3 regions of the Nissabacter sp. SGAir0207 genome follow, and region 3 is predicted to be linked to each of the others. Evidence: predicted binding sites of a transcription regulator. Region 3 holds the regulator's gene; each other region holds the start of a gene.

Region 1 (10,039 bases), 1.5 Mb from region 3:
GCCGGCTGGGTCAACCACTTCCTGCTGGGTCTGGGCATGGTGCAGCCGAAGCTCAACCAGGTGAAGGATGAAGTGGGCGAGGCGATCGATGACCTGCGCAACATCGCCCAGCTTGGCTACGATGAGGATGAGGACCAAGAGGAGCTGGAGCAGTCGCTGGAGGAGGTGGTGGAGTACGTGCGCGTCGCGGCGATCCTCTGCCACTCTGAGTTTGGCCAGCAAGGCCCGACCGCGCCGGAAGTGCGCAAGCCGACGCTGCACTAAGCGGCGGGCAGTGCGCCGTTAACAGACTTTCAGGAGAAGGTAATGACCCAACAGGAGTATCAGAACCGCCGCCAGGCGCTTTTGGCGAAGATGGCGCCGGCCAGTGCGGCCCTCATTTTTGCCGCCCCGGAAGCTGTCCGCAGCGCCGACAGCGACTACCCGTACCGTCAGGACAGCGACTTCTGGTATCTCACCGGCTTCAACGAGCCGGAAGCGGTACTGATCCTGATCAAAAGCGACGAGACGCACAACCACAGCGTGCTGTTCAACCGGGTGCGCGACCTGACGGCCGAGATCTGGTTTGGCCGTCGGCTTGGGCAGGAGGCGGCCCCCGCCCGGCTCGGGGTGGATCGCGCCTTGCCGTTCCCGGAGATTGGCGATCAGCTGCACCTGCTGCTCAACGGGCTGGACGTGGTCTACCATGCGCAGGGGCAGCACGCCTACGCCGATGCCATTGTGTTCGGCGCGCTGGATAAATTACGCAAGGGCGCACGCCAGAACCTGATCGCCCCCGCCACCCTGACGGACTGGCGGCCGTGGCTGCATGAGATGCGCCTGTTCAAGTCCGCCGAGGAGCTGGAGATCATGCGCCGCGCTGGCCAGATCACCGCGCAGGCCCACACGCGGGCGATGCAGCAGTGCCGTCCCGGCATGTTCGAATACCAGCTGGAGGCGGAGATCCACCACGAGTTCACCCGCCACGGCGCGCGTTACCCCTCCTACAACACCATCGTCGGCAGCGGCGACAACGCCTGCATCCTGCACTACACCGAAAATGAGAGCGAGATGCAGGCGGGCGATCTGGTGCTGATTGACGCTGGCTGCGAGCTACAGGGCTACGCTGGCGACATCACCCGCACCTTCCCGGTCAATGGCCGCTTCAGCCCGGCGCAACGCGCTATCTATGATCTGGTGCTGGCTGCCGAGTACCGCGCGCTGGCACTGTTCCGCCCCGGCACCAGCATCCGTGACGTCACCGAGCAGGTGGTACGGGTGATGATCGAGGGGCTGGTGGCGCTCGGCATCCTGCATGGCGAAACCGACCAGTTGCTGGCGGAGCAGGCGCACCGCCCGTTCTTTATGCATGGCCTGTCGCACTGGCTGGGGCTGGACGTGCATGACGTCGGCCGTTACGGCGTCGATCGTGACCGGGTGCTGGAGCCGGGCATGGTGCTGACCGTCGAGCCGGGGCTGTATATCGCGCCGGATGCCGACGTACCGGCCGAGTACCGCGGCATTGGCGTGCGCATCGAGGATGACATCCTGATCACCGAGGAGGGCAATGAGATCCTCACCGGCGGCGTGGTAAAAGAGGCGGATGAGATTGAGGCATTGATGGCGGCGGCACGGCAATGAGCATCATTATTGTAGGCGGCGGCATGGTCGGGGCCACGCTGGCGCTGGCGGTGTCGGCGCTGAGCGGCGGCAGGCTGCCGGTGGATCTGATCGAGGCGATGCGTCCCGAGGATCGCCGCCACCCCGGTTTTGACTCCCGGGCGCTGGCGTTGGCGCAGGGCACCTGCCAGCAACTGGCGCGTATCGGCATCTGGCCAGCGCTGCGCGACCTCGCTACCCCGATTACCCACGTCCACGTCAGCGATCGCGGCCATGCCGGGTTTGTGAACCTGCACGCCCGCGATTTCAACGTCACCGAGCTGGGCAACGTGCTGGAGCTGCATGACGCTGGCCGACGGCTGTTTGACCTGCTGCGCAAGGCGCCCGGCGTGCGGCTGCACTGCCCGGCGAAAGTGGTGGAGGTGACCCGCAGCGCCGACCACGCCAGCGTGACGCTGGAGAGCGGCGAGACGCTGACCGCCAGCCTGCTGGTGGCGGCGGATGGCTCCCACTCGGCGCTGGCGAAAGCCTGTGGCGTGGAGTGGCAGGTGAGCGACTACCCGCAGGTGGCGGCCATCGCCAACGTCACCACCGCGCTGCCGCACCAAGGGCGCGCCTTTGAGCGCTTCACCGAGCACGGGCCGCTGGCGCTGCTGCCGATGTCGCAGGGGCGCAGTTCGCTGGTGTGGTGCCACCCGCGTGACCAGCAGGCGGCGGTGCGTGGCTGGGATGACGCCGAGTTCAGCGCGCGCCTGCAACAGGCCTTCGGCTGGCGGCTCGGCAAGATCCTCCAGGTCGGCAAGCGTGACTGCTACCCGCTGCAACTGCGCGCCGCCCACAGCCACATCAGCCACCGGCTGGCGCTGGCTGGCAACGCCGCCCAGACGCTGCACCCGATTGCCGGGCAGGGCTTTAACCTCGGCCTGCGTGACGTAATGACGCTGGCGGAGACGCTGGCCGACGCCGCCGCGCGCGGGCAAGACCCCGGCAGTTGGGCAGTGCTGAGCGCCTATCAGGCACGCCGCCAGCCAGACCAGCAGGCCACCGTCGGTGTGACGGATGGCCTGATTCACCTTTTCGCCAACCGTTATGCGCCACTCGCCGTGGGGCGTAACCTCGGCCTGATGGCAATGGAACAGACCCCACTGCTGCGTGACGCCTTTGCCCGCCGTACCCTGGGATGGGTGGCGCGCTGAGGCCAACAGGAAACTAATTATGCAATCTTTTGATGTGGTCATCGCCGGTGGCGGCATGGTCGGGCTGGCGCTGGCATGTGGCCTGCACGGCACCGGCCTGCGCATTGCGGTATTGGAGCACCGGGCGGCGGAGCCTTCGCCGCTACCGGCGCAGCACTCGGTGCGCGTCTCGGCAATCAACGCCGCCAGCGAGCGCCTGCTGCGGCATATCGGCGTCTGGGATGAGATCGTGGCGCGCCGCGCCAGCCCCTACGCCGGTATGGAAGTGTGGGATCGCGACAGCTTCGGCAGCATCGCCTTCCGCGCTGACGACTACGGCCACGCCCATCTGGGTCACATCATCGAGAACCCGGTGATCCAGCAGGCGCTGTGGCAGCGCGCCGCCAGCCTGCCGGAAGTGACGCTGATGGCCCCGGCGCAGCTTAAAAGCGTGGCGTGGGGCGAGAATGAGGCGTTCATCAACCTGGAGGATGGCCGGATGCTGACCGCCCGGCTGGTGGTTGGCGCGGACGGTGCCAACTCCTGGCTGCGCCGCCACGCTGACATCCCGCTCACCTTCTGGGACTACGGCCACAGCGCGCTGGTCGCCACCATCCGCACCTCTGAGCCGCACCACGGTGTGGCGCGGCAGGCGTTCCACGGCGACGGCATTCTGGCCTTCCTGCCGTTCTCCGATCCACACCTCTGCTCCATTGTCTGGTCGGTGCCACCGGCGGAGGCGACCCGGCTGATTGAGCTGGATGAGGCGGCGTTCAACCGCGAACTGGCGCTGCATTTCGACATGCGCCTCGGCCTCTGCCAGTTGGAGAGCGAGCGCCAGAGCTTCGCGCTGACCGGCCGCTACGCCCGCAGCTTTGCCGGTCACCGGCTGGCGCTGGTGGGTGACGCCGCCCACACCGTCCACCCACTGGCCGGGCAGGGCGTCAACCTCGGCTTTATGGATGCCGCCGAGCTGGCCGCAGAGATCCGCCGCCTGCAACATGAGGGCAAGGATTTCGGCCAGCACCTCTACCTCAAGCGCTATGAGCGCCGCCGCAAGCACAGCGCCGCGCTGATGCTGGCGGGGATGCAGGGTTTCCGCGACCTGTTCGCTGGCCAGAACCCGGCGAAAAAACTGTTGCGCGACATCGGCTTGACGCTGGCGGACAGCCTGCCGGGCGTCAAGCCGCGTCTGGTGCGTCAGGCGATGGGCCTCAACGATCTGCCTGACTGGCTCAACCCGCCAGCCTGATCCTCGGGGCGGCACTCTGCCGCCCTTTCTCTTTCTTTCCCTCCGCCATGCCCCAAAACAGGGCAGGCCCGCGCTCGTTTGAATTATTCTAATTCCACCTACTGTTTCGCATTACTTATTATTATCCGAAGCGCTTTTCTGGCACGGCGGGTTTTCCCAGCGTTGGCCGTTTTTGTTACATAATCTCGTACATTGTCTGTGCTTATTGTTAATTATGTGCCACGGGGCGCAGTTTTTTAGCGGAATCTGCTACAGACTTTGGTCGCACCCTTCTGGTGCCAACGCGGCAAGGCCTATTTCAGCTTATGGAAAGGCGTTGGGAACGGTGATAACTTCACCAAAAGGTTAACGTTTGCGTCGCTATACTTGCCCAGTGGATGGCGTAAAAAACCACCACCGGCAGACGCAAACCTTGGAGAGGGAAACATGGCGAAGCAGACCCCGTTGTATGAGCAACACCTCGCGTGCGGCGCGCGCATGGTGGACTTTCATGGCTGGATGATGCCGTTGCACTACGGCTCGCAGCTGGAGGAGCACCACGCGGTGCGCCATGACGCTGGCATGTTTGACGTCTCCCACATGACGATTGTCGATCTCACGGGCGCGCGCGTGCGCGACTTCCTGCGCTACCTACTGGCCAATGACGTTGGCCGCCTGACCCAGCCGGGCAAGGCGCTCTACAGCGCCATGCTGAACGCTTCCGGCGGCGTTATTGATGACCTGATTGTCTACTTTCTGGCGGAGGATCACTTCCGGCTGGTGGTCAACTCCGCGACCCGTGAGAAAGATTTGGCGTGGATCAGCCGCCACGGCCAGGAGTATGGCATCACGCTCACCGAGCGTGACGATCTGGCACTGATCGCGGTGCAGGGGCCGCAGGCGCAGGAGCGCGCCGCCACCCTGCTGAGCGCGGAGCAGCGTCAGGCGGTGGCGGGCATGAAACCCTTCTTCAGCGTGCAGGCAGGTGACCTGTTTATCGCCACCACCGGCTACACCGGCGAGGCGGGCTATGAGATCGCCCTGCCGAACGCGCAGGCGGCAGAGTTCTGGCAGCGTCTGCTGGCGGCGGGCATCAAGCCCGCTGGCCTTGGCGCGCGTGACACCCTGCGGCTGGAGGCGGGCATGAACCTCTACGGGCAGGAGATGGATGAGGGCGTCTCGCCGCTGGCAGCCAACATGGGCTGGACTATCGCGTGGCAGCCGGAGGATCGTGATTTCATTGGCCGCGAGGCGCTGGTGCGTCAGGGCGAGCTGGGCACTGACCAGCTGGTCGGGCTGATGATGACCGAGAAGGGCGTATTGCGTGGCGGCCAGACCGTCTGCTTCACCGATGCCGCTGGCAGCCCGCAGCAGGGGGTGATCACCAGCGGCAGCTTCTCGCCAACGCTGGGCTTCAGCATCGCGCTGGCGCGGGTGCCAGCCGGTATCGGCGAGCAGGCCATTGTGGAGATCCGCAACCGCGAAATGCCGGTGCGGGTAACAAAACCTGTCTTTGTGCGCGCCGGCAAGCCGGTCGCCCAGTGACGGATAACAAAGAGAGAGGGTGGCGATGAGCAATGTACCAACAGAACTGAAATACGCCGCATCCCATGAGTGGGTGCGTGACGAAGGCAATGGCATCTACTGCATCGGCATCACCGAGCACGCGCAGGGGCTGCTGGGTGACATGGTGTTCATTGACCTGCCGGCGGTGGGCCGCCAGTTGCAGGCCAATGAAGAGTGTGCGGTGGCGGAGTCGGTGAAGGCCGCCTCAGACATCTACGCGCCGATTGCCGGTGAGATTGTCGAAGTGAACGAAGAGTTGAATGACTCGCCAGAGCTGATCAACGAGCAGCCCTATGCCGCAGGTTGGATCTGCAAAATCAAGGCCGCCGATGACGCTGGCCTGGAAAACCTGCTGGACGCCGCTGGCTATCAGGCCAGCATCGCCGAGTGATCCCCACGGCCCGGCCACGCGCCGGGCCGCTGCGCCACCCCCCAGACCCCCATGCATGACTTCAGGAATCTGTAGCAATGACCCAGACGCTTAGCCAACTTGAACACCGTGATGCCTTTGTTGAACGCCATATCGGCCCGGACGCGCGCCAGCAGCAGCAGATGCTCGACGCCGTGGGCGCGGCCTCGCTGGAGGCGCTGATCCAGCAGATCGTACCGGCCGACATCCAGTTGCCGGGGCCGCCAGCGGTGGGCGAATCGGCGACCGAGCATCAGGCGCTGGCAGAGCTGAAAGCGATCGCCGCCCGCAACCAGCGCCACCGCAGCTACATCGGCATGGGCTACAGCGCGGTGCTGACGCCGCCGGTGATCCTGCGCAACATGCTGGAGAATCCCGGCTGGTACACCGCCTACACCCCCTACCAGCCTGAGGTGTCGCAGGGGCGGCTGGAGGCGCTGCTCAACTTCCAGCAGCTATCGCAGGATCTGGCCGGGCTGGATCTCGCCTCCGCTTCGCTGCTGGATGAGGCAACCGCCGCCGCCGAGGCGATGGCGATGGCCAAGCGCGTCAGCAAGCTGAAGCAGGCCAACCGTTTCTTTGTCGCCGAGGATATCCACCCGCAGACGCTGGACGTGGTGCGAACCCGCGCCGCGACCTTTGGTTTTGAGCTGATCATCGACCGCGCCGAGCGGGCGCTGGAGCATGAGGGGGTGTTCGGTGTGCTGCTGCAACAGGCTGGCACCACCGGCGAGCTGCATGACTACGGCGCGCTGCTGGCGGCGCTGAAAGCGCGCGGCGTCATCAGCGCGGTGGCGGCTGACATCATGGCGCTGGTGCTGCTGACCGCGCCGGGCAGCCAGGGGGCGGACATCGTGTTCGGCTCCGCCCAGCGTTTTGGCGTGCCGATGGGCTACGGCGGCCCGCACGCCGCCTTCTTCACCTGCCGTGACGAGTTCAAGCGCGCGATGCCGGGGCGCATCATCGGCGTCTCCCGTGACGCGGCGGGCAACACCGCGCTGCGCATGGCGATGCAGACCCGCGAGCAGCATATCCGCCGTGAGAAGGCCAACTCCAACATCTGCACCTCGCAGGTGCTGCTGGCGAACATCGCCAGCCTCTACGCGGTGTACCACGGGCCAGAGGGGCTAAAGCGCATCGCCACGCGCATCCACCGCCTGACCGACATCCTCGCCGCTGGTCTGCGGCAGGGCGGCCTGACGCTGCGCCACGCCAGCTGGTTTGACACCCTGACCGTCGAGGTGCCGGACAAGGCGGCGGTACTGGCGCGCGCGCTCAGCTTCGGCATCAACTTGCGCACCGACATCCACGGCGCGGTCGGCATCACGCTGGATGAGGCCACCACCGGCGAGGAGGTGCTGGCGCTGTTCGCGGTGCTGCTGGGCGAGGGGCATGGGCTGGAGATTGAGGCGCTGGATCGGGCGGTCGCGCTGGAGAGCACCTCGATCCCTGAGGCGCTGCGCCGCCAGACGCCGATCCTCACCCATCCGGTGTTCAACCGCTACCACAGCGAAACCGAGATGATGCGCTACATGCACCGGCTGGAGAAGCGCGATCTGGCGCTCAATCAGGCGATGATCCCGCTCGGCTCCTGCACCATGAAGCTGAACGCCGCCGCCGAGATGATCCCAATCACCTGGCCGGAGTTCGCCGACCTGCACCCCTTCTGCCCGCCGGAGCAGGCCGCCGGTTACCAGCAGATGATCGGCCAGCTCTCCCAGTGGCTGGCGCAGCTCACCGGCTATGACGCCATCTGTATGCAGCCGAACTCCGGCGCACAGGGCGAATATGCCGGGCTGCTGGCGATCCGCCACTACCATGAGAGCCGCCAGCAGGGCCACCGTACCCTCTGCCTGATCCCCAGCTCCGCCCACGGCACTAACCCGGCGTCGGCGCAGATGGCGGGCATGGAGGTGGTGGTGGTAGCTTGCGACAAACGCGGCAACATCGACCTGAATGACCTGCGCGAGAAGGCGGCGCAGGCGGGCGATCGCCTCTCCTGCATCATGGTGACCTACCCCTCGACCCACGGCGTCTATGAGGAGACCATCCGCGAGGTGTGCCAGATCGTCCACCAGTATGGCGGGCAGGTCTACCTCGACGGCGCGAACATGAACGCGCAGGTAGGCATCACCACGCCGGGCTACATCGGCGCGGATGTTTCACACCTCAACCTGCATAAAACCTTCTGCATCCCGCACGGCGGCGGCGGGCCGGGCATGGGGCCGATTGGCGTGAAGGCGCATCTGGCACCGTTCGTGCCCGGCCACAGCGTGGTGGCGATTGACGGCGTGCTGACGCAGAACGGGGCAGTCTCCGCCGCGCCGTTTGGCAGCGCCTCCATCCTGCCGATCAGCTGGATGTATATCCGCATGATGGGCGCGGAGGGGTTGAAGCGCGCCAGCCAGGTGGCGATCCTGAGTGCCAACTACATTGCGACACGCCTTCAGGGGGCTTTCCCGGTGCTCTACACCGGCCGCGACGGCCGGGTGGCGCACGAGTGCATCCTCGACATCCGCCCGCTGAAGGAGCAAACCGGCATCAGCGAGATGGATATCGCCAAGCGCCTGATTGATTACGGTTTCCATGCGCCAACCATGTCCTTCCCGGTGGCGGGCACCCTGATGGTGGAGCCGACCGAGTCCGAGGGCAAGGCCGAGCTGGATCGCTTTATCGAGGCGATGCTGGCGATCCGCGCCGAGATTGGCCGCGTGGCGGCTGGTGAGTGGCCGCAGGATGACAACCCGCTGGTCAACGCGCCGCACACCCAAGCGGAGCTGCTGGTGGAGTGGCAACACCCCTACAGCCGCGAGCGGGCGGTATTCCCCAGCGCCGCCACGCAGGAGAACAAGTACTGGCCAGCGGTGAAGCGTCTGGATGATGTCTACGGCGACCGCAACCTGTTCTGCGCCTGTGTGCCGGTCAGCGACTACCAATAAGCAGCAGGAAACCCTACGCTGTAAAGGCCCGGAAAACCGGGCCTTTTTTATGGAGGAAAAGATGGAGAGAGTGGCATTGGTGACCGGCGGCAGCCGGGGCATTGGGCGCGCCACGGCGCGGTTGCTGGCGCAGGAGGGCTACCGGGTGGCGATTAACTACCGGCAAGACCACGCGGCAGCGGCGTCGCTGGTGGCGGAGATTGTGGCGGCCGGTGGGACGGCGCAGGCGTTTGCCGCCGACATCGCCGAGGAGGCGCAGGTCATGGCGCTGTTCGCGGCGGTGGACGCGGCCTTCGGCCCGCTGACGGCGCTGGTCAATAACGCGGGCATCCTGTTCCAGCAGGCGCGGATTGAGGAGCTGGATGCCACGCGCATCAACCGCGTGCTGGCCACCAACGTCACCGGCGCGTTCCTCTGCTGCCGCGAGGCGGTGAAGCGCATGGCGCTGCGCCACGGCGGGCGCGGCGGGGCAATTGTTAATGTCTCGTCGGCGGCGGCGCGGCTGGGCGCACCGGGTGAGTATGTGGACTACGCCGCCTCCAAGGGGGCGCTGGATACCCTGACCACCGGCCTGTCGCTGGAGGTGGCGGCGGAGGGCATCCGCGTCAACGGCGTGCGCCCCGGTTTCATCTACACCGAGATGCACGCCGACGGCGGCGAGCCGGGCCGGGTTGACCGCGTCAAGGCGCAGTTGCCGATGCGGCGCGGCGGCCAGCCGGAGGAGGTGGCGGCGGCCATCAGCTGGCTGCTCTCTGACGCCGCCTCCTACGTCACCGGCAGCTTCCTCGATCTGGCTGGCGGCAAGTAGCGGTCTTGGGCAGATGCCTGAAAAAGTGCCGGTCGTTGGCGGGTAATCCTGTTCATCTGCCTGATGTGTCGCGTGGCGGTGCTTGCCTATACTGCGCCGTCCGCCGGAGGCCCGGCGGCGATTTGCTATGCTGAAAGCGTAGCGCATGAGCGGGCCTGCCCACTGCCACCCCCGGCAACCGGCAGGCGCAATGGGGCAGGCAACTCCTGCCAACAGACAGGATGTGGAGGGAAGGGCAGAGATGAAAATCGTCATTGCACCAGATTCTTATAAAGAGAGCCTGAGCGCGCTGGAGGTGGCCAACCAGATTGA
Region 2 (10,039 bases), 170 kb from region 3:
CACATTGCTGTTCTTCGCCACCGCACTGGCGGAGATTGTGGGCTGTTTTTTGCCCTACCTCTGGTTAAAAAAAGCGGCCAGTGTCTGGCTACTGCTACCGGCGGCGCTCAGCCTGATGCTGTTTGTCTGGCTGTTGACGCTGCACCCGGCGGCCAGCGGGCGGGTTTATGCCGCCTATGGCGGGGTCTACGTCTGTACGGCGCTGGTCTGGCTGCGGCTGGTGGATGGGGTGCGGCTGGGGGTGACGGACTGGCTGGGCGCGCTGGTGGCGCTGGCCGGGATGCTGATCATCGTCTCCGGCTGGCGCGGCGCGTAAAGCGCGGGGCGGTGAGGCCCCGCACCGGCGTTACCCTTCGCGGTGGATATTCAGCGCGGAGAAGGATTGGCTGACTGGCATGATCTCCAGCCGGTTGATATTGACGTGCGCTGGCAGGGTGCTGCACCAGTAGACAGACTCGGCAATGTCATCCGGCATCAGCGGGTTGGCATTGTCGTAGGTCTTGCTGGCTTTCTCATCATCGCCCTTGAAACGGACGTTGGAGAACTCGGTGCCGCCCACCAGACCCGGCTCGATGTCGGTCACGCGCACTGCGGTGCCCGCCAGATCGGCGCGCAGGTTGAGGCTGAACTGCTTAACAAACGCCTTGGTCGCGCCATAGACGTTGCCGCCCGGATAGGGCCAGCTACCGGCAATCGAACCCATGTTGATCACGTGGCCGCGCTGGCGCTCCACCATGCCCGGCAGCAGGGCGCGGGTCATGAACACCAGCCCCTTGGTGTTGGTGTCAATCATCGTCTCCCAGTCATCGCTATTGGCGCGGTGCGCTGGCTCCAGCCCCAGCGCCAGACCGGCGTTGTTCACCAGCACGTCCACTTCGCGCCACGCCTCGGGCAGGCTGGCCAGCATCTCATCGATGGCGGCGCGATCACGCACGTCGAGCTGCACCACATGCACCTGATCCCCCAGTGCCTCCTTCAGCGCATCCAGACGCTCCTGACGGCGGCCAGTGGCGATCACCTTGTGGCCTTCGCGGATGAAACGGCGTGTGATGGCTTCCCCAAACCCGGCGGTCGCGCCGGTAACCAGAATGATCATATCCATATTCCTCAACAAGTTATTCGCCTTGGCAGGCAACGTCTCATCATACCCGCTACAGGGCGCGTACGGCTTATTTGGAGGCCGGGGTGTTGCACGGGTTTTTGGTCTCCCCGGCGCTGGCCTCCTGCAATTTTTTCTGTCGCACCTCATTCCCGGCGGCCGGGCTGAGGGTAAAGGCATCCGCCACCGCCAACAGTGCCAGCAGGCCAATCACCATAAAGGCGAAGTGGAAGGCGGTCAACGCCTCTCCGGTGGCGGCGGGCGTCAGCCACTCGCCGCTGCGCAGCGCCAGCGCGCCGATGGCGATCCCCAGCCCACTGCCGAGCTGTTGCGCCATATTCAGCAGGGTATTGGCCCCGCTCATGTGCGGCTGCGGCACTTCGGCGAAGGCCAGGGTATTGAGCGCGGTGAACTGCATTGAGCGCGTCAGGCCGCTGACGAACAGCAGCAGCACCACCAGCAGCGTCGGCGTCTCCGGTGTCAGCAGCGCGCAGGCAAAGATGGTCAGGGCGTTGAGCGTGCCATTGACCCACAGGGTGGTGCGGAACGGGAAGCGGTAAAGAATGGCAGAGGTAAAGGGCTTCATCGCCAGATTGCCAGCAAATACCGCCAGCACCAGCAGCCCGGCGCTAAAGGCGCTCATGCCAAAGGCCAGCTGGAACATCAGCGGCAGCAGGAAGGGCACCGCGCCAATCGCGATGCGGAACAGGGTGCCGCCGTACAGTGTGACAGCGTAACTTTTCAACCGCAGCGCCCACAGATCGAGCAGCGGGAAGGGCGCGCTACGGGCGTGGCGCACCGCCAGTACTCCCAGCAACGCACTGCCCGCCAGACAGGCCACCGGCAGCCACAGCCGCTCGGCAGCGTGGTTGAAGAGATCCAGCCCAAACATCAGCCCAAAGCAGGCCAGCCCGCACAGCATAAAGCCGCGCACATCAAAGGGCACCGAGCGATCGCCCGCCTCGTTGGGCACCAGCCGCAGGCTCAGCCAGAATGCCACCAGCCCGAGCGGCACATTGAGCAGGAAGATCCAGTGCCAGGAGGCGTAGGTGGTAAAGAAGCCGCCGACCGCTGGCCCCAGTATCGGTGCCACCAGCCCCGGCCAGGTGATGGTGGCGATGGCGCGGATCAGCCCTGACTTTGGCGTATTGCGCAGCACCACCAGCCGGCCGACCGGCACCATCAGCGCGCCGGCGAAGCCCTGCACCATGCGGGCGGCGGTAAAGGTCATCAGGCTGGCGCTCAGGGCGCACAGGATCGAAGCGAAGGTAAACAGCAGCAGCGCACAGCTGAACACCCGGCGCGCGCCAAAGCGGTTGGCGATCCAGCCGCTGGCGGGAATAAACACCGTCAGCGTCAGGATATAGGCGGAGACGCCAATGTTCAGGTCAACCGCCCGCACGCCGAACGCCTGTGCCATCTGCGGCAGCGCGGTGACGATCACCGTGGCGTCGAGGTTTTCCATAAAAAAGGCACCGGCAACCAGCAGCGGCAGGGCCAACTCCCCGGACACTCGGCCTCTCATTGCCGCCACCCCGCTAACCACGCCTTGCGTTCACCGGACATAGCACCGCCTTTTATAGAGTGGAAGGGTAAAAAAGAGCCTTGAGCATAGCCGATCCGCCTTTTGCGTCAACCGGTGCACCGCCGCCCATACTGCGCCCCGGCCAGCCCGCGGCAGAGCTTTATTTTTCCACCAGAAAGCCGGCCAGCAAGAGATGCGCCACCGCCAACGGACGGCAGTAAAAATGTGTCGGATTATGCCGAAAAAATTTTAGCCTCCGCCAAAATCTTAATTTCTCATCCTTGCTCACTGATGGTGCAGCATTAAGCGGGCAGCGCGGCCCGCGCCAAATTGCAAACGGTTGCGTTTATGGTTGATTCCCATCCATTGCCCAGCTTGTCTGAAAAGTGCCTCCGGCCGCACCGGCGTTCAGGCAGTTAAAGCTTGTTTTTCAATGAGATGAAAAGAGAAGGGCGGAGGTGGCATAACGCTTGCTGGGGAAAGATGAACCATACTCAACCATGACCATAACAACAAGAAGGGCGTCATCATGAACCAGACTGTCACCCGCGCCATTCGCGGCAACTTTTTTGACCTGACCGGCTGCGCCAGCCGACCCGAAGAGATCGCTGACCGGGTGCGCTATATCGAGGATGGCGCGCTGCTGCTGGAGGAGGGGCGGATTGTCTGGCTCGGCCCGTGGCAGGCGGCGCAGGCGCGGCTGCCAGCCGGCACGCCGGTGGAGGATTACCGCGGGAAACTGATTGTGCCCGGTTTTATCGACACCCACATCCACTACCCGCAGACCGAGATGGTCGGGGCCTATGGCGAGCAGTTGCTGGAGTGGCTGAAGAGCTACACCTTCCCAACGGAGGCGCAGTACCACTGCCCAACGCACTCGGCGGAGATGTCGCGCTTCTTCATCCGCCAATTGCTGGCGAATGGCACCACCACCGCGCTGGTGTTCGGCACCGTCCACCCGCAGTCGGTGGAGGCGCTGTTTACCGAGGCGGACGCCCACCAGATGCGCCTGATCGCTGGCAAGGTGATGATGGATCGCAACGCGCCGGAGGGGTTGCTGGAGGATGCCGACACCAGTTACCAGCAGACGCGTGAACTGATCCGCCGCTGGCATGGGCGCGGGCGGCTTGGCTACGCCCTGACGCCACGCTTTGTGCCGACCTCTTCCCCGGAGTTGCTGACCGCCGTGCGCCGGCTGCGCGAGGAGTTCCCGGATACCTGGGTGCACACCCACCTCAGTGAGAACAGTGATGAAGTGGCGTGGGTGCGCGCGCTCTACCCGGATCATGCCCACTACCTCGGCGTCTACCATGACTACGGGCTGACCGGCAAAAAGAGCGTGTTTGCCCACTGCCTGCATCTGGATGAGCATGAGTGGGCCTGCATGGCGCACACTGGCTCCTCGATTGCTTTCTGTCCCACCTCCAACCTGTTCCTCGGCAGTGGGCTGTTCCGGCTGAAAAAGGCGTGGGAAATGCAGGTGCGGGTGGGCATCGGCAGTGATATCGGCGCGGGCACCACCTTCAGCATCCTCTCGACGCTGGGGGAGGCGTACAAGGTGGGGCAGTTGCAGCAGTACCGGCTGTCGGCCTTTGAGGCGTTCTACCACGCCACGCTGGGCGGCGCACGCGCCCTGCATCTGGAGGAGAAGATCGGGAACTTCGAGCCGGGCAAGGAGGCGGATTTCGTGGTGCTCGACAGCCAGGCGACGCCGCTGCAACGGCTGCGCGCCGCCAACAGCGGCACCCTGGCGGAGAAACTGTTTGTGCTGATGACGCTCGGTGATGATCGCAACATTCACGCCACCTGGGTGAATGGCGCGCCGGTCTATCGCGCCGGTGAATAATCCCCGCTACACTGCCGGCAGGGGTGCGCAGCCGGTTCGCCCCACCATGAGGCAACTTGCAGGGATCACGCACCACCAATGAACAGTGAAACCAATGGCCGTGGGCGGCGCGAGCAGATGCTGGAGGCGATCCGCCACGCGGCCATCAGCGAATTCAGTGAGAAGGGCTTTGCCGGGGCGACCACCCAAGCCATCGCCCAGCGCGCCGGAATGAAAAAGACCCAGCTCCACTACTACATCCAGGGCAAGGAGGAGCTGTATGAGGAGCTGCTGCAACGGGTGCTGGCGGCCTGGGCGGAGATCATCCGCTTCGACGACGCCCTGACCGAGCCGCAGGCGGTGCTCAGCCGCTACATCCGCAACAAGCTGCACTTCTCCTTCACCCAGCCAGCGCTGTCGCGCATCTTCACCAGCGAGGTGCTGGCGGGCGGCCACTATCTGGAAAAGTACTGGCCGCAGGCGCGCGAGAACATCCTGCGCAAGGAGCAGCTGATCAACCAGTGGATTGCGCAGGGGGCGCTACGCCCGCTGGATGCGCGGCTGTTCATCATGCACATCTGGGCGATCACCCAGTACTACGCCGACTTCGCGGTGCAGGTGAAACACATGTACCACGACACCGACGCGGCTCCCGCCACCCAGGAGCACATCATCCGCGAAGTGACCGAACTGGTGCTGCGCGGCTGCCTGCCCACCACGGCCTCCTAGTACCGGCGATTCTGGCACTGAACTTGCTTAGTTAATCAGCATTATTTGACCAGTTGTACAAATCAAATGGTCAGCCATGCTTACTAGGTAAGCGCCGCACAGGCGGCGCACCGTGCCGAGGATCGCCACCATGATTCAATTCCTGCTAAACCAACGCCTGCATACCGAGCAGCTGGACCCCAACACCACGGTGCTGACCTGGCTGCGCCGCAGCCAGCAGCGCTGCGGCACCAAAGAGGGCTGCGCCTCCGGCGACTGTGGTGCCTGTACCGTGGTGCTGGCGGAACCGGCGGGCGACCGGCTGCGCTACCGCACCGCCAACGCCTGCATGACGCTGATGTCCGCGCTGGATGGCAAGCAACTGATCACCGTGGAGGACTTGAAGCAGCGTGACCGCCTGCACCCGGTGCAGCAGGCGATGGTCGATTGCCACGCCTCCCAGTGCGGCTTCTGTACGCCGGGTTTTGTGATGTCGCTGTTTGCGCTGCAAAAGCAGGGGGGCGAACCGAAGGAAGCACTGGCGGGCAACCTCTGCCGCTGCACCGGCTACCGGCCGATTGCTGACGCCGCCGAGCGCGCGATGCGCCCGGCCCAGCGGGCGCTGGAGGATCAGTTTGACCGCGCGGAGGCGCAGACGCTGGCGCAATTGCAGGCGCTGGCCGCTCAGCCCGCTCGCGAGCTGGCATCAAGTGCGGCGCGCTGCGACATGCCCACCTCGCTGGCGGCGCTGGCCGCCGCCTATCAGGCTGACCCGGAAGCGCGGCTGGTGGCGGGCGGCACCGATCTGGTGCTGGAGATCACCCAGCGCAACCGGCGTTTTCCGCGCTTGATTGCGCTGGGGCAGGTGGCGGAACTGCGCGCCATTAGCTGCTCAGCCACCCACCTCTCTCTGGGCGCGGCCGCGTCGCTCACTGATTGCCAGCCAGCGCTGGCGGGCCACTTCCCGGCCTTCGCCGCGCTGCTTGGGCGCTTCGCCTCACAGCAGATCCGCAACCTTGGCACCCTTGGCGGCAGTCTGGCGAACGCCTCACCGATTGGCGATGCCGCCCCGGTGCTGCTGGCGCTCGGCGCGTCGCTGCACCTGCGGCGTGGGGCGGTGGCACGCGTATTGCCGCTGGAGGCGTTCTTCCTTGGCTACCGCCAGACCGCGCTGCAACCCGGCGAATTCATTGAACGCATCGAGATCCCACTGCCGCCCGCCGCGCACCCGCCAGCACTGCGCGTCTATAAAGTCTCGAAACGGCTGGAGGATGACATCTCCACGGTGTGCGCCGCCCTCTGCCTCGACATCCGCGAGGGCATGGTGCAGGGCGCGCGGCTGGCCTACGGCGGCATGGCCGCCACCCCGGCACGGGCGCGCGCCGCCGAACAGGCGCTGGTGGGGCAGCCGTGGCGGGCCGCGACCGTCGAGCTGGCCTGCCGCGCGCTGGCGCAGGACTTCACCCCGATCAGCGATTTCCGCGCTGGCAGTGGCTACCGGTTGCAGGTGGCGCAAAATTTGCTGCGCCGTTACTTCTTCGAACTCGCTGCGCCCCAGCAGCCAATCACGGTGACTGACTATGTCTAAAATCAAACCGGCGATGAGCCAGCAGGAGATGGAGGCGCGCTTCCGCGCCGATCTGAACCGTGGCGTCGGGCGCAGCCACAAGCATGAGAGCGCCGAGAAGCACGTCACCGGCGAGGCGGTCTACATCGATGACCGCCCGGAGTTTCCCCACCAGTTGCACCTTGCGCCGCGGCTGAGCGAGATGGCGCACGCCGAGATTGTGCGCATCGACGTGACGCCGTGCTACGCCTTCCCCGGCGTGGTGCGGGTCTTCACCGCCGAGGATGTGCCGGGCGACAATGACATCGCGCCGCTGACCCACGGCGATCCGCTCTATGCCGAGGGCAAGGTGGAGTACCTCGGCCAGGTGGTGCTGGTGGTGGCGGCAGAGGATCCGCAGGTGGCGCGGCAGGCCGCCGCGGCGGCGGTTGTTGAGTACCGCGCGCTGCCGGCGATTTTTGACGTCCGGCAGGCGCTGGCGCAGGGGCATCTGGTGGAGGAGAGCCACCAGCACCGGCGCGGTGACTCGGCGGCGGCGCTGGCCGCCGCGCCACGTCGCCTGAGCGGTGAGCTGCACATTGGTGGGCAGGAGCACTTCTACCTGGAGACGCAGATCGCCTCGGTGATGCCGGGCGAGGATGGCAGCGTGCTGGTCTATAGCTCGACCCAGAACCCGACCGAGGTGCAGAAACTGGTCGGCTCGGTGCTCAACCTGCCGATGCACAAAGTGGTGATTGACATGCGGCGGATGGGCGGCGGCTTCGGTGGCAAGGAGACGCAGGCCGCCGCCACCGCCTGCCACGCGGCGCTGGCGGCGCGGCTCACCGGCCGGCCCGCCAAGATGCGGCTGGCGCGTGAGGATGACATGCTAATGACCGGCAAACGCCACCCGTTCTATGTGCGCTATGAGGTGGGCTTTGACGACCGTGGCCTGATCCACGGCATCGAAATTGAGTTGGCCGCCAACTGCGGCTACTCGCTCGACCTCTCCGGCTCGATCGTGGATCGGGCGATGTTCCACGCCGACAACGCCTACTATCTGGGCGACGTCACCATCACCGGCCACCGCTGCAAAACCCACCTCGCCTCCAACACCGCCTACCGTGGCTTTGGCGGCCCACAGGGGATGCTGGCGATTGAGAACATCATGGATCACCTCGCGCGCGAAACCGGCCTCGACCCGCTGGCGGTGCGCCGCACCAACTACTACGGCGGGCCGGGGCGCGACGTCACGCCCTACTACCAGACCGTGGAGCAGAACCTGCTGCATGAGATGACCGATGAGCTGGCGCTCAGCGCTGGCTATGCCGCGCGCCGCGCCGAGATCAGCGCCTTCAACGCCGTCAGCCCGGTGCTCAAGCGCGGGCTGGCGCTGACGCCGGTCAAGTTCGGCATCTCCTTCACTGCCAGTTTCCTCAATCAGGGCGGGGCGCTGGTGCTGGTCTACACCGATGGCAGCATCCAGCTCAACCACGGCGGCACGGAGATGGGGCAAGGGCTGAACACCAAGGTGGCGCAGGTGGTGGCCGAGGTGTTCCAGGTAGATATCAGCACCATCCAGGTGACGGCGACTGACACCGGCAAGGTGCCGAACACCTCGCCGACCGCCGCCTCCTCCGGCACCGATCTCAACGGCAAGGCGGCGCAGAATGCCGCCGAGACCATCAAGCAGCGGCTGGTGACGATGCTGATGGCGATCCATCAGGCGCAAGAGGCGGAGATTGTGTTCCGCAACGGCGTGGTGTGCGCCAAAGGCCACTACTACAGCTTCGCCGAGGTGGCGCGGCTGGCGCACTTCCATCAGGTATCGCTGGCCAGCACCGGCTACTACCGCACGCCAAAAATCTTCTACGACCGCAGCAAGGCCGCTGGTCACCCGTTCTACTACTACAGCTACGGCATGGCCTGTGCCGAAGTGGTGATTGACACCCTGACCGGCGAGTACCGGCTGCTGCGCGCCGACCTGCTGCATGACGTCGGCGACTCGCTTAACCCGGCGATAGACATCGGCCAGGTGGAGGGCGGCTTTGTGCAGGGCATGGGCTGGCTCACTTGTGAAGAGCTGGTGTGGGGCGAACAGGGGCAGTTGCTGACGCGCGGCCCGGCCAGCTACAAAATTCCGGCAATGGGCGATGTACCGGCGGATCTGCGCGTCCGGCTGGTGGAGAACCGCAAAAACCCGGAGGAGACGGTGTTCCACTCCAAGGCGGTCGGCGAACCGCCCTTTATGCTCGGCATCGCCGTCTGGTGCGCGCTGAAGGATGCGGTCGCCTCGGTGGCTGATTACCGCCACCAGCCGCCAGTGGATGCCCCGGCCACGCCAGAGCGGGTACTGATGGGCGTGATGGCGATGCAACAGCAGCGTGACAACGTCACGGAAGGGGAGCCAGCCGATGCGACACGATGAGTGGATCACCACCCTAAGCGAACTGCAACGGCGCGGCGAATCCTGCGTGCTGGTGACGGTGGCGGAGCATCTTGGCTCCACGCCGCGTGATAGCGGCAGCAAGATGCTGATCACGGCGGAACGCCACTACCACACCATTGGCGGCGGCAATCTGGAGTTCCGCGCCATCGCCATTGCGCGCGAGCTGTTGCAGGCCGGGCAGGCGGAGAGCCGGCTCGAGCGCTTCCCGCTCGGGGCGCGGCTCGGGCAGTGCTGCGGCGGCAGTGCCACACTGCTGTTTGAGCCACTGCTGCGCCCCCAGCCGCTGGTGGCGGTGTTTGGAGCCGGGCACGTGGGCCGCGCGCTGGTGTCGATCCTCGCGACCCTGCCGTGCCGCATCCGCTGGATCGATGGGCGCGCGGCGGAATTCCCGCCGCCGCTGCCCGGCGTGGAGCAGCGGGTGGCGGAGGAGCCGCTGGATGAGGTGCGGCTGCTGCCGCCGGAGAGCTACATCGTGGTGCTGACCCATGACCACCAGCTCGATCTGGCGCTCAGCGAACAGATTTTGCGGCGCGGCGATTTCCGCTACTTCGGCCTGATTGGCTCGGCCACCAAGCGCAAGCGCTTTGACTACCGCCTCAGCGGCAAGGGGTTCAGCGCGGCGCAGTTGCAGCGGATGCGCTGCCCGGTCGGGCTGCCGGACGTGACGGGCAAACTGCCGGCGGAGATCGCCGTCGCCATCGCCGGTGAGATCATCGCCTGCTACCAGTCCGGCGCGCCCACGCCGCCCACGATTACTGGGTAATGCCTCGCAAAAAACAGCACGCCATTTTGCCGACCGGGGCAATGCCGCCTATGCTCAGGGGGTCGTGAATCAGCAGCTTAGCCGGCGCGTGGCCGGCCCACAGGGAGGCGTCATCCGCATGTCC
Region 3 (10,039 bases):
CAATCAAGGCGCGCCATACTCGCACCAGCCGTGCTAAATCTGAACCTAATGATGAACCTAAATTGGAGTCCAATTCCCCCTCCTTATAATTAGCTTGCTAATAGTGCTTCCCAGAGTGTAGCCTATTTTGCGGAGTTAAGAACGGAAATTCAATTATATATGTAATATGAATGATATTTAGATCAATAATTTGGATGAAAAATAATTAGAGCCTTTTTACATCCTGCGCCTTATTCTCTGCCTGAATATTAACATGCCAAATTTGGCATAATTCCTTTGGCGAATGTTGCCTGTTTTGAGCTATCCCTTTGCTGTCTCTCTGCTTTTGTCCGGCGATTGGGCTGCGCTAATTTTGCCTGCGGCCACATGGGCCAAGCCAGGCGCACACCAGGCAAGTGTGGCTGCGACGGACATACTCCGTGCAATTTGTCAAATTTCGCTAAAATTTAAGGGGATAGCGTGGGCTAGGGTCAGTGGGGGTAAATAAATAGTGACAGTTACAAAAATAAAATACATTTTCTAACTTTGATCTGAATCGTGGCAATATCTAAACACTTCTGAATTAAATAAATTTGCCTACCCGTTATTGGCACTGGCCGGGCAAATGCCCAGCCAGCAGTCAGTCAAACTAAATCACACCACAAGCAATACGGCCACCGCCGCCACCCAAGGGTTTCGGCATATCCGCGTGGTTATCACCGCCCTCATGGATCATGAGCGCATGGTTCTCAACCTGCGACAGCTGTTTCAGGCGCGGTGCCAGTACCTGATCGCTGGCACTGCCATCCTGATGCACATAGATCACGGGCAGGTCACCCAGGTGGCCATTTTCATATGGCCCGAGGTGCTTGCCGGTTTTCTCTGGATCCAGGTGATCGCCGGCTGCTTGCGCCGCCACCTTCTTGCCATCCTTCTCTGCGGCCTCACAGCTGCCATTCTGGTGCACATGGAAACCGTGCACCCCCGGCGGCAGTGAGGTCAGTTTGGGGGTAAACAGCAGGCCATACTCGGTTTCACTGATGGTGACAGTGCCGATGGGCTGCGGTGCGCCCTCAGCCGACACCCGGTTCATAGTCACCACTTTACTGGCCGCCTGCGCGGCCCCGCAGGCCAGCATACATGCCAACGCCACGCCGGAAAGATACTTCATAACGCCTCCAATGCCTGTCGCTTCAGAGCGTTAAGTATAGGCAAAGCCTTCCTATGCTGGTTTGCCGTTCCGCTTTCCGGCCCTGCCCGGCTGATATTTGCGATCCAGTTCACAAAAACTGCCCCTAGGGCACGTCATAACCCAGCGCCGCCTTGCGGATGCGGAACCACTGCTGGCGGCTCAACGGCAGGGAGAGCGCCTCCCAGGCAGCACGCACGCGCTCAATCTTGCCGGTGCCCAGAATCGGCAACGGGCGGCTCGGCAGGCGCAGCACCCAAGCATAGACCACCTGCTCCAGGGATTGCGCGCCAATCTCCTCAGCGACGGCGTACAGCTCATCACGCAGCGGCTGGTAGCGCGGTTCCCGGAACAGCCGGCCGCCGCCCAGACATGACCACGCCATCGGCCGGATGCGCAACTGCTGGCACTGGTCGAGCGTGCCGTCCAGCGTCACCGTCTGATTGAGCGGCGAGATCTCCACCTGGTTGGTCGCCAGAGTAAAGGGCAGGCGCGATTGCAACAGCGAGAACTGCGCTGGCGTAAAGTTGGAGACACCAAAATGGCGCACCTTGCCGCTGCCATGCAGGGCGGTGAACGCTTCTGCCACCTCATCGGCATCCATCAGCGGATCGGGGCGGTGGATCAGCAGCAGGTCGAGGTAGTCAGTGTTCAGATGCTGCAATGACTGCTCGGCGCTGGCAATGATGTGGGACTTGTCCGTGATGTAGTGGCCAAGGCTATGGCCGGGTTTGGCGGTGGTGGCAATGCCGCACTTGCTGACCAGCTCCAGCTGGTGGCGCAGCGAGGGGGCCAGCCGCAACGCGTCGCCAAACGCGGCCTCACACTGGTAGTCGCCATAGATGTCAGCGTGATCGACGGTGGTGATGCCCAGCGCCAGATGCTGCTCAATAAAGGTCACCAGCTCCTGCGGGCGCATTGCCCACTCCATTAACCGCCAGTAGCCACAAATTAGCGGGGAAAACTCAGGGCCCTGCGGGGCAATCGGACTGCGAAGATTCATAACCGGCCTCCTTGGTTGGATGGGGAGAGCATACACAATTGCGTGGCCCGGCACGACGTTGGCGCACGGCTTTGCGCGGCGCCTCGCAAGAATTAAAACAGGGAGGGTTGTTCTGGCGGCGGGTCATCGGCTTTGCGCGCTTGCCGCTGCTGACGCAGGTAGCGCTGGCGGCAGAGATGGAGGACGTGGCGCTTCTGGGCGTCGCTCATGCTCATCCAGTTGAAACGCTCTTCCCGGCTGCGCAGGCAGCCACGGCAAAAACCGCGCTCATCTGACTGACAGATGCCGCGGCAGGGGCTGGGAATGGTGAAAAACTCAAGCTGCTCGGCCACAATCTCCCCTTTTGCGCAAACGGGCGGCACGTTGCGCGCTGGTTAATTTATCGCCCGCTTACTCATTGAAGCCCCTTTGCGCCGGGCTGGCAAGCCTGCCCGCCATTTTTCCCGCCCATGCCATCAAATTTCTGTCATAACCGGGTGATAGGGTGGCGTCGCGGTAAAGGCTCTTTGCCGCCGAGAACATCACGGCGTGGCCCTGTGCTGCGCAAACGTGAGCCTTTGGCGTGCCGCCCGCTGGCCACGCCCCTTGCGCCCCCTTCACCCGGCGTGCCTGTACGCCGGTTTCTTTCAACGCCTTAGAGCGCACGTTTGAACAATCTGCCCCAGCCTTTCCTCTGCATAGTGGCCCGGACACTTTTTCAGGAGGCATTGGCCATGAGCACACTCTTTACCCCGTTGACCATTGGCGGGCGCACCCTGCCGAACCGAATCTTTATGGCCCCCCTCACCCGCCTGCGTAGCCAGGAGCCGGGCGATTTGCCGACTGCCCTGATGGGCGAGTACTACAGCCAGCGCGCCAGCGCCGGGCTGATTATTAGCGAGGCGACGCAAATCTCCCTGCAGGGCAAGGGTTACGCCGGCGCGCCGGGCATCCACTCCCCTGAGCAGGTGGCCGCCTGGCGCCAGATCACGGACGCCGTCCACGCGCGCGGCGGCCACATCGCCCTGCAAATGTGGCACGTTGGCCGCATCTCCCACACCTCGCTGCAACCGGGCCAGCAGTCGCCGGTCGCCCCCTCGGCACAGACCGCCGACACCCGCACCACGATCCGGGATGAACAGGGCAACCTGACGCGCGTTCCCTGCTCGCCGCCGCGCGCCCTGACCGTGGCCGAGATCGCCGAGGTGGTGGCACAATTCCGCCAGGCCGCCATCCATGCGCGGGAAGCCGGGTTTGACTATGTGGAGATCCACGCTGCCCACGGCTACCTGCTGCACCAATTCCAGTCGCCGGAGTCCAACCTGCGGGATGATCAGTATGGTGGCAGTGTCGAGAACCGCCTGCGCCTGACGCTGGAAGTCGTGGAGAGCGTGGTGGCCGAGCTGGGGGCTGACCGCGTTGGCATCCGCATTTCGCCGGTCGGTGCCGTCGCTGGCATGGGCAATGGCGAGCAGGAGGAGCAGGACGCGCTGACGCTGGTGGAGCAACTGAGCGCCCGCCAACTGGCCTACCTGCACATCTCCGAGCCGGACTGGGTCGGCGGCCGCCCCTATTCGGAGGCGTTGCGCAAGGCGATTCGCGCCCGCTATCAGGGGGTGATCATCGGGGCCGGCGGCTATACGCAGCAGAAGGCGGAACAGTTGATTGACGCCGGTTACGTTGATGCCGCCGCCTTTGGCCGCGACTACATCGCCAACCCGGATCTGGTGGCGCGCTTTGCCCAGCAGGCGCCGCTCAACCCACCGCAGCCAGAGACCTTCTATGGCGGTGGCCGTGAGGGCTACACCGACTACCCAACGCTGTGACTATCTGCATCACATTGAATTTATTCGCCTGCGAAGGCTATACTTAACTGTTTTTATCCATGCGGCGAACACCTCGCCGCGTGCCAACCTGTTATCAGAGGACTTTATGCGCTTACTCCATACCATGCTTCGCGTCGGTGACCTGCAACGCTCCATCGACTTCTACACCAAGGTATTAGGCATGCGTCTGCTGCGTTCCAGTGAAAATACCGAATACAAATACTCCCTGGCGTTCGTCGGCTATACCGAAGAGAGCGAAGGCGCAGTGATTGAACTGACCTACAACTGGGGCGTCGAGAGCTACGACATGGGGACGGCCTACGGCCACATCGCGCTGGGCGTGGATGATGTCGCAGCAACCTGTGACCAGATCCGCAATGCTGGCGGCAATGTGACCCGTGAAGCTGGCCCGGTCAAGGGCGGCACCACCGTGATCGCCTTTGTGGAAGACCCGGATGGCTACAAGATTGAGCTGATTGAAAACAGCCACGCTGGCAAAGGCCTCGGCAACTGATAGCTTCCCTGATCCTACGGGCGCGGCACGCCGTCGCCCGTCTTCTCCTGCGTATTGCCCTTCCCCTGCATCGGCCGCGAAAATTTGCCATAATGCGCGCTGAATTCGAACCTGATAAGAAACTGATGGCTGATAAAAGTGATCCCAACGCCCTGAGTGGCCGCTTCCGCGGGTTCTATCCCGTGGTGATTGATGTTGAAACCGCTGGCTTTAACGCCCGTACCGATGCCCTGCTGGAGATCGCCGCCGTGACGTTGCGCATGGACGACGACGGCTGGCTGACGCGTGATGAGGCGCTGCACTTCCATGTCGCCCCGTTTGAGGGGGCGGTGCTGCAACCGGAGGCGCTGGCCTTCAACGGCATCGATCCGCACAACCCGCTGCGTGGCGCGGTGAGTGAGTATGAGGCGCTGCACGCCATCTTCAAGATGGTGCGCAAGGGCATGAAGGAGCAGAACTGCAACCGGGCGATTATTGTGGCGCACAATGCCAACTTTGATCACAGCTTCCTGATGGCGGCCGCCGAGCGCGCCAGCCTCAAGCGCAACCCTTTCCACCCCTTCGCCACCTTTGATACCGCGGCGCTGAGCGGGCTGGTGCTCGGGCAGACGGTGCTGGCGAAAGCCTGCATCACCGCCGGCATCCCCTTTGACAGCGCCCAGGCGCACTCCGCGCTGTATGACACTGAGCAGACGGCACTGCTGTTCTGTGAGCTGGTCAACCGCTGGAAACGGCTGGGTGGCTGGCCGCTGGCAACGCCAGAAGCCGACGAGTAAAACAAAACGGGCGACCCTAGGGTCGCCCGTTTTCATTGCCACTGAGGTTGCCCCCGCGCCCGGATTACTGTTGCTCTTCCTGGGAACGGTGCTTCTCGGCGGTCTCTTTAATCAGCTGTTGCAGTTCGCCGCGCTGGTACATCTCTAGCACGATGTCACAACCGCCAACCAGTTCGCCATCCACCCACAGCTGCGGGAAGGTCGGCCAGTTGGCGTACTTCGGCAGCTCGGCACGGATGTCCGGGTTCTGCAGAATGTCCACATAGGCAAAACGCTCACCGCACGCGGACAGCGCCTGTACCGCCTGAGCGGAGAAGCCGCAGCTTGGCAGCTTCGGAGAGCCTTTCATGTACAGCAGGATCGGGTTTTCCGCGATCTGGGCCTGGATCTTTTCAATTGTCGTCATTGTCTTGCTTCCTCAAGCCATTGGCTGGCTATTACGCGTCACATCAAATCAGCAGTGGCCTATTGTAACGAGGGCGGCAACGGGATGAAAACACCATTTTTTGCAGGGTTTTCTTACACGCCCTAAATTCGTCGGCCTGACTGCTAACAATAATTAAACATATGTTAACAGTAACAGATCTGAACGATGAGGTTTATCGGAAAAACGCGTTGCCTCACTGTGCCGCCAGGCCGCTAACCGCTTGAGTTGCGGATAAAAGCAGCATATCCCCCCCCTGGTTTTCACTAATGAAAAAAGCTATTAACTTTTTCTGACAATATGAATTAGAATCAGGGGGTTTCATGCTTTTTTGTGCGGCAGGTTTCAGTAATACTGGGCCTCCATGGATGTTTGTCGGACACTTTTGGTAGCGTTGCCATGCGTTTACTCGTTACGCTTTTCGTTTTGCTTTTTACTCAGCTCTGTATGAATCTGGCGCATGCGTCGCCCCATGCGCGCACGTCGGCCGACCCCCGCAAGGGCCATGCCAGTGAGGCCAGGACGGATGACCGTAAAAAGCGCAAGCCGGTGAAAACCAGCGTAAAGAAAAAAGCCACCAGCCGCGATAAGGCTCAGGTGGTCAAGGTCACGACCAAAAGCGGTAAAACGCGCAAAACCGCCTCCACCCACCTGGTCAAGGTGACGCCGCCGAAAAAGGGCTACAAAAAAGGCTATGGCCGCCAGCGCCTGCCCGGCCACGAGGCCAAGGCCGTGGAGAGCGGCCCGCTGGCACTCAGCCCGGCGCATAAAAAGCGCTACCAGAAAGCCAAGCAAACGGCGATGACCAAGCTGATGAAGCAGGTAGGCAAGCCCTACCGCTGGGGCGGCACCTCCCCCACCACCGGTTTCGATTGCAGCGGACTGGTCTATTACGCCTATAAAGATGTGATGAAGATCCGCCTGCCACGCACCGCCAACGAGATGTACCACCTGCGTGATGCCGCACCGGTCAAACGTGGCGAGCTGGAGAGCGGCGATCTGGTCTTCTTCCGCATCGCCAACCGTGGCGCGGCCGACCATGTTGGCGTCTATCTCGGCGATGGCAAATTTATCCAGTCGCCGCGCACCGGCGAGGACATCCGCATCAGCTATCTGGACAATGACTACTGGCAAGACCATTACGTCGGCGCCCGCCGCGTGATGACCCCCAAGACCGTACGCTGACCACCGCGAAACAAAAAAGACGCCCAAGGGCGTCTTTTTTGTTTCTGGTGCAGGCGGGTTAGCCCAAAACAGCGGTAAAGCTAAAGGCAATGATCACGGTGAGCGCTGCCACGGTGGTGCATAGCGACAGTTTCAAATTGGTATCCATGTGTTCTCCTGAATAACGCACACAAAACCACAATGTTTGTATGAGTTCCCATATTCTCACATTATGGCAGGCAATGCCTATCGCGTTGTGATGCGCAACGGGATAATTTTCTGCTTCCCCTTTGCGCAAGAATAGGGGAAAATTCGCGGTTTACACACTGCGTACCCGGCCACGGCTGCAATGCCCCACCGCTCCCCAGCGAAGATGACCGTCCTCTCCCCCTAGAATTCACTGCATCTCTTACGGTGGGCAGAAGAATAAACGCAGGCAAACGATTAACATTATAGTTACGTGCTGTAACACGTACTTTCAGGAGTCACTTTTCCCATGGCCACGATTAAAGATGTCGCCAAACGTGCTGGCGTGTCCACCACCACCGTGTCACACGTTATCAACAAAACACGTTTCGTCGCTGAAGAGACGAAGGCGGCGGTCTGGGCCGCCATCAAGGAGTTGCACTACTCCCCAAGCGCCGTGGCGCGCAGCCTGAAAGTCAACCACACCAAATCCATCGGGTTGCTGGCGACCTCCAGTGAGGCCCCCTACTTCGCTGAGGTGATTGAGTCCGTGGAGAACAGTTGCTACAGCAAGGGCTATACCCTGATCCTCTGCAACTCCCACAATAACCTCGACAAGCAGCAGGCTTACCTGGCGATGCTGGCGCAAAAGCGCGTCGACGGCCTGCTGGTGATGTGCTCTGAGTACCCGGATCAGCTGATCGGTATGCTCGAGGAGTACCGCAACATCCCGATGGTGGTGATGGACTGGGGTTCAGCACGCAGCGACTTTACCGACTCCATCATTGATAACGCCTTTGAGGGCGGCTACATCGCAGGCCGTTACCTGATCGAGCGCGGCCACCGCGACATCGGCATCATCCCCGGCCAGCTGTCACGCAACACCGGCGGCGGCCGCCATCAGGGTTTCCTGAAGGCGATGGAGGAGGCGAATATTACTGTGCGCCCGGAGTGGGTGGTACAGGGTGATTTTGAGCCGGAGTCCGGCTACAAGGCGATGCAGCAGATTTTGGTGCAGAAGCAGCGCCCAACGGCGGTGTTCTGCGGCGGCGACATCATGGCGATGGGCGCCATCTGCGCCGCCGACGAGATGGGCCTGCGCGTGCCGCAAGACATCTCGGTGATTGGCTATGACAACGTGCGTAACGCGCGCTACTTTACCCCGGCGCTGACCACCATCCACCAGCCGAAAGAGCGCCTTGGCGAGAGCGCTTTTGCCATGCTGTTGGATCGCATCACCAGCAAGCGTGAAGACCCGCAGACCATTGAAGTGCGCCCGAAACTGGTGGAGCGTCGCTCCGTGGCCGATGGCCCCTACCGCGACTACCGCCGTTAATCGGCCAGCCGGGGCCATGCGCCCCGTTTTTTACTCCCCACGCAACCACTCCCGGTTCAAGGTTTCGCTGTCCCCCAGATAATCCAGCAGCCAGCTGAGCGCCGGCGAGGCGCGCGCCTGATCCCAGGTCAGGCAACAGGCGCTGTCCGGGAAGGGTTGCGCCAGCGTCAGCAGCACCAACTCTCCACGATCGATCAGCGGTTGCGCCATGTGCGCCGGAATCATCCCCACGCACAGGCCAGCCAGCAGGCAATCCAGCGCGCTGGTCCAGTCTGGTGCCACCAGCCGCCGTTGGTTATCCAGCGTCCAGGTATCGCGCTTCGGCAGGGTGCGGGAGGTGTCCTCCAGACAGAGGGCTGGCCACGGGCGTAACTGCTCATCCGCCAACGGGCCGGGCAGTTGTGCCAGCGGATGGGTACGGCTCACCACACAGCGCCACGGCAGAAAGCCCATGTCGCGGAAGCGGTAGCTGCCGCCCACCGGCACGGCGCGGGTGGCCCCAATCGCTGCATCCACCCGTCCATCCGCCAGCGCATCCCAGACGCCGTTAAACACCTCCGGCGAGATCAGCAGCTCCATATCGGGAAACTCGCGGTAGAAATCGAGCACTAGCTGCCGGGTGCGATCCGCACGCACCACCCGATCCACCGCCAGATTGAGCTGCCCACGCCAGCCATTGGCCGCCTGTTGGCACTGGCGACGCGCGGCCTGCATTTTTTTGATAACACCGCGCGCCTCCTCAATAAAAACCTGCCCGGCTTCGGTAATTGCTACATCACGGTGGCGGCGCTCAAACAGTTCCACCGCCAGCCACTGTTCCAGCTGGCGCACGGTGTAACTGACTGCCGAGGGCACCCGGTGCAGCTCCTGCGCTGCCGCGCTAAAGCTGCCGGTACGCGCCACGGCGTCCACCACCTCCAGCGAATATTCTGACCACATGGCGCGGCCCCCCTGTTTCTGCTTGCAAAATTTTTCACAGCATGGCGCAAATTTTAACGTTTCACAATGCCCCGGCTGCTCCAGTAGAGTGCACACCGCTATGCGTTTTTCTTATCACCTGCTAACAAACCATAGGGATTTGCTATGACCCACTCCCCTCTTTTCATGCTCTATCTGGCCGGACTGAGCGTGCTTGGCTTTTTGGCCACTGACATGTACCTGCCGGCCTTCGCCCAGATGCAGGCGGATCTTTCGCTGACGCCCAATGCCATCAGCGCCAGCCTGAGCCTGTTTTTGGCCGGTTTCGCCTGCGCCCAGCTGATCTGGGGGCCGCTCTCTGACCGCATCGGCCGCAAGCCCGTGCTGGTGCTGGGGCTGTTGATGTTTGCCGTCGGCTGCGCCGGGATGCTGTGGGTGCAGGATGCGCGCCAGCTCTGGCTGATGCGCTTTGTGCAGGCGGTGGGGGTCTGTTCGGCGGCCGTAAGCTGGCAGGCGCTGGTGGTGGAACGCTGCACGGGCGAGCAGGCGAAACGGGTGTTTGCCACCATTATGCCGCTGGTGGCGCTGTCACCGGCGCTGGCCCCGCTGCTGGGTGCCTGGCTGCTGAACCACTTTGGCTGGCGCGCCATCTTCCTGGCGCTGCTCGCCATCACCCTGCTGCTGCTGGTGCCAACGCTGCGGCTCCAGCCTGCCAACCGGCCGGGCACTGATCACCCGGCCCCCA

What was found. The regulator PurR, encoded in region 3, represses purine synthesis genes. The targets are predictions, from matches to a motif close to CANGCAAACGTTTGCNTG.
Region 1: gcvT (glycine cleavage system aminomethyltransferase GcvT) is a predicted target of PurR. The motif match lies at 4,368-4,385, and genes of this name have one in related genera.
Region 2: guaD (guanine deaminase) is a predicted target of PurR. The motif match lies at 2,954-2,971, and genes of this name have one in related genera.

The regions. Positions count from the first base shown of each region.
Region 1 is NZ_CP028035.1:663,789-673,827, forward strand. Features, by position in the region: gene C1N62_RS02885 (YecA family protein) at 1-264, shown strand, start outside; gene pepP (Xaa-Pro aminopeptidase) at 307-1,620, shown strand; gene ubiH (2-octaprenyl-6-methoxyphenyl hydroxylase) at 1,617-2,795, shown strand; gene ubiI (FAD-dependent 2-octaprenylphenol hydroxylase) at 2,815-4,026, shown strand; gene gcvT (glycine cleavage system aminomethyltransferase GcvT) at 4,453-5,550, shown strand; gene gcvH (glycine cleavage system protein GcvH) at 5,576-5,962, shown strand; gene gcvP (aminomethyl-transferring glycine dehydrogenase) at 6,040-8,919, shown strand; gene C1N62_RS02920 (SDR family oxidoreductase) at 8,981-9,727, shown strand; gene C1N62_RS02925 (glycerate kinase) at 9,969-10,039, shown strand, end outside.
Region 2 is NZ_CP028035.1:1,985,947-1,995,985, reverse strand. Features, by position in the region: gene C1N62_RS08600 (YnfA family protein) at 1-316, shown strand, start outside; gene ydfG (bifunctional NADP-dependent 3-hydroxy acid dehydrogenase/3-hydroxypropionate dehydrogenase YdfG) at 347-1,096, opposite strand; gene C1N62_RS08590 (MFS transporter) at 1,170-2,624, opposite strand; gene guaD (guanine deaminase) at 3,154-4,470, shown strand; gene C1N62_RS08580 (TetR family transcriptional regulator C-terminal domain-containing protein) at 4,549-5,178, shown strand; gene xdhA (xanthine dehydrogenase small subunit) at 5,309-6,745, shown strand; gene xdhB (xanthine dehydrogenase molybdopterin binding subunit) at 6,738-9,131, shown strand; gene xdhC (xanthine dehydrogenase accessory protein XdhC) at 9,118-9,915, shown strand.
Region 3 is NZ_CP028035.1:2,154,247-2,164,285, forward strand. Features, by position in the region: gene slyA (transcriptional regulator SlyA) at 1-73, opposite strand, end outside; gene sodC (superoxide dismutase family protein) at 629-1,150, opposite strand; gene C1N62_RS09355 (aldo/keto reductase family oxidoreductase) at 1,275-2,171, opposite strand; gene C1N62_RS09360 (DUF1289 domain-containing protein) at 2,264-2,503, opposite strand; gene C1N62_RS09365 (alkene reductase) at 2,885-3,976, shown strand; gene gloA (lactoylglutathione lyase) at 4,083-4,490, shown strand; gene rnt (ribonuclease T) at 4,583-5,266, shown strand; gene C1N62_RS09380 (Grx4 family monothiol glutaredoxin) at 5,331-5,672, opposite strand; gene C1N62_RS09385 (C40 family peptidase) at 6,090-6,875, shown strand; gene C1N62_RS09390 (YnhF family membrane protein) at 6,934-7,023, opposite strand; gene purR (HTH-type transcriptional repressor PurR) at 7,351-8,376, shown strand; gene punR (DNA-binding transcriptional activator PunR) at 8,407-9,315, opposite strand; gene punC (purine nucleoside transporter PunC) at 9,460-10,039, shown strand, end outside.